One region of the Bacillus sp. AMCV2 genome, then DNA from elsewhere that is predicted to be linked to it. Evidence: predicted binding sites of a transcription regulator. Region 1 holds the regulator's gene; the other holds the start of a gene.
The links. Region 1 encodes Rex, which represses fermentation and respiration genes when NADH is low (regulators of the CRP and FNR family bind a similar motif). Its sites were predicted from a motif close to TTGTGAAATATTTCACAA; they were not measured.
Positions count from the first base shown of each region.

Region 2: AC0OMA_RS19055 (YwiC-like family protein) is a predicted target of Rex. The motif match lies at 1,980-1,997, and genes of this name have one in related genera.

Region 1 is NZ_JBVYIB010000002.1:656,168-659,375, forward strand. Features, by position in the region: gene AC0OMA_RS03510 (ABC-F family ATP-binding cassette domain-containing protein) at 1-333, opposite strand, end outside; gene moaC (cyclic pyranopterin monophosphate synthase MoaC) at 459-971, shown strand; gene AC0OMA_RS03520 (redox-sensing transcriptional repressor Rex) at 968-1,615, shown strand; gene tatAY (sec-independent protein translocase protein TatAY) at 1,637-1,810, shown strand; gene tatC (twin-arginine translocase subunit TatC) at 1,817-2,581, shown strand; gene AC0OMA_RS03535 (YdiK family protein) at 2,619-2,810, opposite strand; gene AC0OMA_RS03540 (CPBP family intramembrane glutamic endopeptidase) at 2,807-3,208, opposite strand, start outside.
Region 2 is NZ_JBVYIB010000002.1:3,689,478-3,692,685, reverse strand. Features, by position in the region: gene narK (nitrate transporter NarK) at 1-343, shown strand, start outside; gene fnr (fumarate/nitrate reduction transcriptional regulator Fnr) at 442-1,158, shown strand; gene AC0OMA_RS19055 (YwiC-like family protein) at 1,191-1,910, opposite strand; gene arfM (Crp/Fnr family transcriptional regulator ArfM) at 2,054-2,530, shown strand; gene AC0OMA_RS19045 (nitrate reductase subunit alpha) at 2,747-3,208, shown strand, end outside.

The DNA.
Region 1 (3,208 bases):
AGCTGCCGCCATTTTTTCTTCCATAGCCCGCATTTCCTTTTCCATTGCTTTTAAGTGGTCAAAAACAGTCAGCAGCTCTTCTTTTATGGTAAGCTTAGAATCCAAGCCAGTATGCTGGGCGAGATATCCCATTGTAATATCTTTCGGTTTAATAATTTCGCCCTTTTCATACGAAAGCTGGCCTGCGATAATTTTAAGGAGCGTGGATTTTCCGGCGCCATTTCTTCCTACAATGGCGATGCGATCACGATTTCTGACTTCCAGCTTTATATTGTTTAAAATAGTATCAGCACCAAACGATTTGGACAGCTGATTAATTTGTAAGATCATCATATTATTTCACCTCTGCTATAATAAGTTAAGTGTAGCTTATGAACCAGAAGTCAGCAAACAATACATTGGCCATATAAGACATAGAGAAGAAAATAGTGTATGATCTGTTTAAGGAGCGTTTTAGTATGAATGGATTTTCTCATTTTAATGAACAGGGCAGAGCCCAGATGGTGGATATCAGCGAAAAATCTTCGACTGTCCGTACTGCGGCGGCTGTTTCAAGCGTACACATGAAGAATGAGGTGTACGAGAAAATACAGAGTCACGATATCGGCAAAGGAGATGTACTGGCTGTCGCACAGGTGGCAGGCATTATGGCCGCAAAGCAAACGTCGAATATCATTCCGATGTGCCATCCGCTTTCATTGAGCGGGGTAGATATATCGTTTGACTGGAAAATAAAAGAAGCAGAAGTTATACTTCATATAAAAGCACAGGTCAAAACGAAAGGGAGTACAGGTGTGGAAATGGAAGCGCTCACTTCTGCATCGGTGTGCGCTCTTACCGTTTACGATATGTGCAAGGCCCTTGATAAGGGGATGGTCATCGGCCCTACTTTCTTGCTGGAGAAGACAGGCGGGAAAAACGGTGACTTTAAAAGAGAACTATCCGAGTATAATTTGGAGGACCAAAAATGAATAAGGATCAATCAAAAATTCCGCAGGCGACGGCGAAACGGCTGCCGCTTTACTATCGCTTTTTAAAGAATCTGCATGCGTCTGGAAAACAGCGTGTATCATCCGCTGAACTCAGTGATGCCGTAAAGGTTGATTCTGCCACGATTCGGAGGGATTTTTCCTATTTTGGAGCTCTTGGCAAAAAAGGATACGGATATAATGTGGATTATTTGCTGTCTTTTTTCCGAAAAACGCTTGATCAGGACGAGATGACAGACGTCATCTTGATTGGTGTCGGGAACTTGGGAACGGCATTTCTTCACTATAATTTCACAAAAAATAATAACACAAAAATTTCTATGGCTTTTGATATAAATGAGAGTAAAATAGGAACTGAGGTAGGCGGCGTGCCCGTCTATAACCTTGATGACCTTGAACAACACGTAAAAGATGAATCAGTTGCCATTCTTACAGTGCCAGCAGTTGCCGCTCAATCCATTACAGACAGATTGGTCGCATTAGGAATCAAGGGAATCCTTAATTTTACGCCGGCCCGTTTGAATGTGCCGGAACACATTCGAATTCATCATATAGATTTAGCAGTTGAGCTTCAGTCACTGGTTTATTTTTTGAAGCATTACTCAGTTTTAGAGGAAATCGAATAGAGGGAAAGGAGGAGCCCAAATATGCCGATCGGTCCTGGAAGCCTTGCTGTTATCGCAATCGTTGCTCTGATTATCTTCGGTCCCAAAAAGCTGCCTGAATTGGGGAAAGCAGCGGGAGACACACTTCGTGAATTCAAAAACGCTACTAAAGGATTAACGAGTGATGAAGAGGAAAAAAAGAAAGAAGATCAGTAAGTTAGGATGACACGAATGAAAGTGAATCAAATGTCGCTGCTGGAGCATATTGCTGAGCTTCGAAAACGGTTGCTGATTGTAGCGCTGGCGTTTGTCGTTTTCTTTATTGCTGGATTTTTTTTAGCAAAGCCGATTATTGTGTATCTGCAAGAAACAGATGAAGCGAAGCAGCTTACGCTTAACGCGTTTAACCTGACAGACCCGCTTTATGTGTTTATGCAGTTTGCGTTTATCATCGGCATAGTCCTGACCTCGCCGGTTATTCTTTATCAGCTTTGGGCTTTTGTGAGCCCGGGTCTCTATGAGAAAGAGCGCAAAGTAACGCTCAGCTACATTCCGATCTCTATTTTGCTGTTTTTAGCGGGCTTATCTTTTTCATATTATATTTTATTTCCTTTTGTTGTTGATTTTATGAAGCGGATCTCTCAGGACTTGAATGTCAATCAGGTGATCGGAATTAATGAATATTTTCATTTTCTTCTGCAGCTGACGATTCCGTTTGGACTGCTGTTTCAAATGCCGGTCATCCTCATGTTTTTGACCAGGCTCGGAATTGTGACACCGATGTTCTTGGCGAAAATCAGAAAGTATGCGTATTTTACGCTGCTGGTGATCGCAGCCCTGATTACACCGCCTGAGCTTCTGTCCCATATGATGGTCACAGTCCCGCTTTTGATTTTATATGAAATCAGTATCCTTATATCGAAGGCCGCTTATCGGAAAGCACAGAAAAGCAGTGCAGCCGATCGGGACGTGTCTTCTGGGCAATAATAAAAAATCCATTTCTCATGCGAGAAATGGATTTTCTTTATTTTTGGTTCTTTTTGATTTTAAATGAAAAGGCGAACATCTTAAAAGAAATGCTGATGTTGTAAGCGGCGAACACCATCAGCAGGATGGAGTAAAATGACCACATGCTGCCTGGCGAGCTTGCGGCAAGATAAGTAAAGATGCACCCTACGGCAAAGTAGATCATTCCCCAAACTACCGGGTTTCTCATAAAAATAATCCTCCAATAATCAATTGCATTTGTGTGCTCAGCTGTTCAAGGTAATTCCGAACAGGCTCAAGCTGCATGATGACGACGAATGTATTCATCATTAAATGGGCGAAAATCGGCACCCATATCCGTTTTGTTCTCGCATATAAAAATGCAAATGTAAAGCCCATTGCTGTATATAGAAGGAGATGCTTCAAATCAGCGTGAACAATACCGAAGATAACCGAGCTGATCAGTCCTGCAAAAAAGAAATTCGTTTTTTCGTACAGCGCGCCGAAAATGATTTTTCTGAAGATGATTTCTTCTAATATAGGCCCGACGATGGAAGAAACGATAATCATGAGCGGGACTGCCTGAATGACATCCAGAATCGCTTGTGTATTTTCTGATTCTCTTCC
Region 2 (3,208 bases), 3.0 Mb from region 1:
CATTATCCTATCGTTCTCGCCGACAATTGGCCTTTATACGTTTGGATCATTAACCGTGGCTGTCTGCTCAGGCATAGGAAACGGGACTGTTTTTAAACTGGTGCCTTTCTATTTTTCGAAGCAAGCGGGGATTGCCAATGGGATTGTGTCTGCCATGGGCGGATTAGGCGGCTTTTTTCCTCCGCTCATATTGGCGAGTGTATTTCAGGCAACAGGCCAGTACGCGATCGGGTTTATGGCGCTTTCAGAGGTGGCATTAGCCAGCTTTGTCCTTGTCATATGGATGTATTGGCAGGAAAGAATGAAAACACACACGGAGAGAAACAGCCAGAGCATCAACTAACACTGGGGCATTCACAAGATTGTTAGTTTTTTCTCGATGGGTACAAATCAATTCACGTTACAATAAACACACAACGTGACTTTCTTCGAGGTGAGCTCATGAATTTTCTCTCTGTTCGACCATCTGATAGTGATCTTATATCCAGCGATCTGCATGAATTGCTGGAATCGATCAGCACGAAAAGAAAAATGGAAAAACACACGTATTTGTTTCGAGAAGGAATGGATGCAGAAGAGCTTTATCTGATTCAATCAGGACTTATTGAAATCGGCAAGCTGACATCTGACGGAAAAGACCTGACGCTTAGAATCTGCCAAAAGCATGATATCGTCGGAGAATTAACACTTTTCACTGAAGAACCGAGGTATATGCTCAGTGCAAAAGTGCTAGAGGATGGCGAGGTGCTCGTCATTAATAAAAATAAGCTGGAAAAAGAATTAATCCAAAACGGCGCTTTGACATTTGAGTTCATGAAATGGATGAGCACGCACCTCCGGAAGATTCAGTCCAAAATCAGGGATCTGCTTCTTCATGGCAAAAAGGGGGCGCTCTATTCCACCCTTATCCGTTTATCAAACAGCTACGGAGTGGAGCGAAGCGACGGCATTCTGATTAACATTGTCCTGACAAATCAGGATTTGGCAAAGTTTTGCGCGGCTGCACGGGAAAGCGTCAATCGTATGCTCGGAGATCTCCGTAAAAAAGGGGTTATTTCGATAGACGAATCCGGAAAAATTATTTTGCACAAGCGGGACTATTTACGATGTGAGATTGAGTGTGAAAATTGCCCGCTGGAGATTTGCAATATTGACTGAAAAAAACAAGGACAGCGGTGTCCTTGTTTTTTTCACCTTGTGATAAACAGGCACATGACGGCAAGAAAGAAGCAGGCATTCACGATTTCCAGAATGCCAATCGTTTTTACGGGCCAATCCCTTCCATGAAAAAACCATGCCCGCAAGCTGCTCGGGATAAAAGCGAGAAACGCCCATCCTGCTCCGAAAAGAGCGGATAAAAAGGGGAGCAGCAGGTGATATCCCCATGACCAGTATGCAAATGCCCTGTTTTTTCTTTCACGAATCACCGATTTCACATAAAAGGAACTCCCGATAAAAAATAAAGCAGACTGCAAGAAAATAAACCAAGCCCAGCCGTCGAGGGTTCCCATCCCCAGCCAGCAGCTCGCAAACCCGCCCGAACAAAAGAACAAGACACCTGCAACATCATTCAATAGGGCCCGTTCGTTTTTTCGGCGGGCAAAATACATATGTATGAAAAACAGCGGCAGTAAAGAAACGCCCACCCAGATGAGAGGCGGCTTATGAAAGACCGAGATCATCAAAAAGCAGCAGGCGGGAAAACCGTAATAACACATCCACTTTTGATATGGTTTGCTTTGTTTCTTTTTTAAGGCAAGCGTAACGGGATAAACCGCTAAGTATAGGAAAAGCCAACCAAGGAAGAGCGGAATATGCCAAATAACGGGGCCTCCCTTGACCATGCCGAGTAAAAATGGAAGCAGCAGCATCGCCCACGCGCCGTGCTGCTTCGGAATCAGCGCCTTCATCGAAATCCTCCTTTTTTCTTTCATTATAAATGCAGTCACCCTCCTGATAAGTGACATTCATCATACAGGCTGTGAAATACATCACTGCTGTACAGGCTCGATCGAGCTACACTAAAGCTATCCTTAGCACAGGAGGTTTTCCTATGAATCAGTGTGACTATTTATTATTTCTGAAACAACTTCCTATGTTTAATGAAGTGCCTCTATCCATTGTCGAAACCTTGCTGAAAAACGGCACGTTTATCCGCGGCTCATGTGATCAGTCTCCATCTTTTCTTCATTCTCAATCTGTTTATATTGTATTAAAAGGCAGTGTCCGTTTCATGGACACGAGGCTCCCTGAAGGATCGAAAACCGTTGCGCTGTGGGAAAAAGGCGATGTGTTTCCGATTGATGAAAAAGGCGGGCTTTATTTATCGCCCTTTATCTCAGTCAATGCCACTTCAGACATTCTGATTCTCAACATCCCATATTACATATTTAAGAAAATGATGTCTTATCATCCGCAGCTGCAAATGAACTTTTTGGCTATGCTTCAGCAAAATGTTTTTTGTTCCTATCAATTATTTTTGCGGTATCTGCATACATCACAGGATGAAAACGCTGAGCCCGGTTCTTAAATAGAGCCGGTTTTTTTGATCTTTGAATGAAAGGCGGCTAATGACCCAAGTGTCCTCCTGAACGCAGCCTTCCTCACATCCTGTGAAAATCCTTCCTTCTCCTTTGTGTGAACGTTTTGTGAAAAAAGCAGAGTGTGTGACATAGTTCACAAGGAAACACGCTGTCCCTGTTTATAGTGAACTTAGCATCACCTGACTCGGAAGGAGTGAACTCTCATGAAGAAAAAGAAAATGAGTCCGTTGTTTAGGAGATTGAATTATTTCTCTCCTATCGAACACCATTCAAATAAACATAGCCAAACCACCCGCGAAGATCGCGATTGGGAGAATGTATACAGAAACAGATGGCAGTACGACAAAGTCGTTCGCTCCACCCACGGCGTCAACTGCACGGGTTCCTGCAGCTGGAATATTTATGTGAAAAATGGAATTGTCACGTGGGAAGGACAAAACTTGAATTATCCTTCAACAGGCCCGGATATGCCTGATTTCGAACCGAGAGGCTGTCCGCGGGGGGCCAGTTTTTCATGGTATATCTACAGCCCGCTCCGTGTGAAATATCCATACGTGCGCGGTGTGCTGATCAATTTGTGGCGGGAAGCACTGCAAGAACATCAAAATCCATTGGAAGCCTGGAAATCGATCGTCGAAAACCCTGAAAAAGCGAAGTCCTATAAA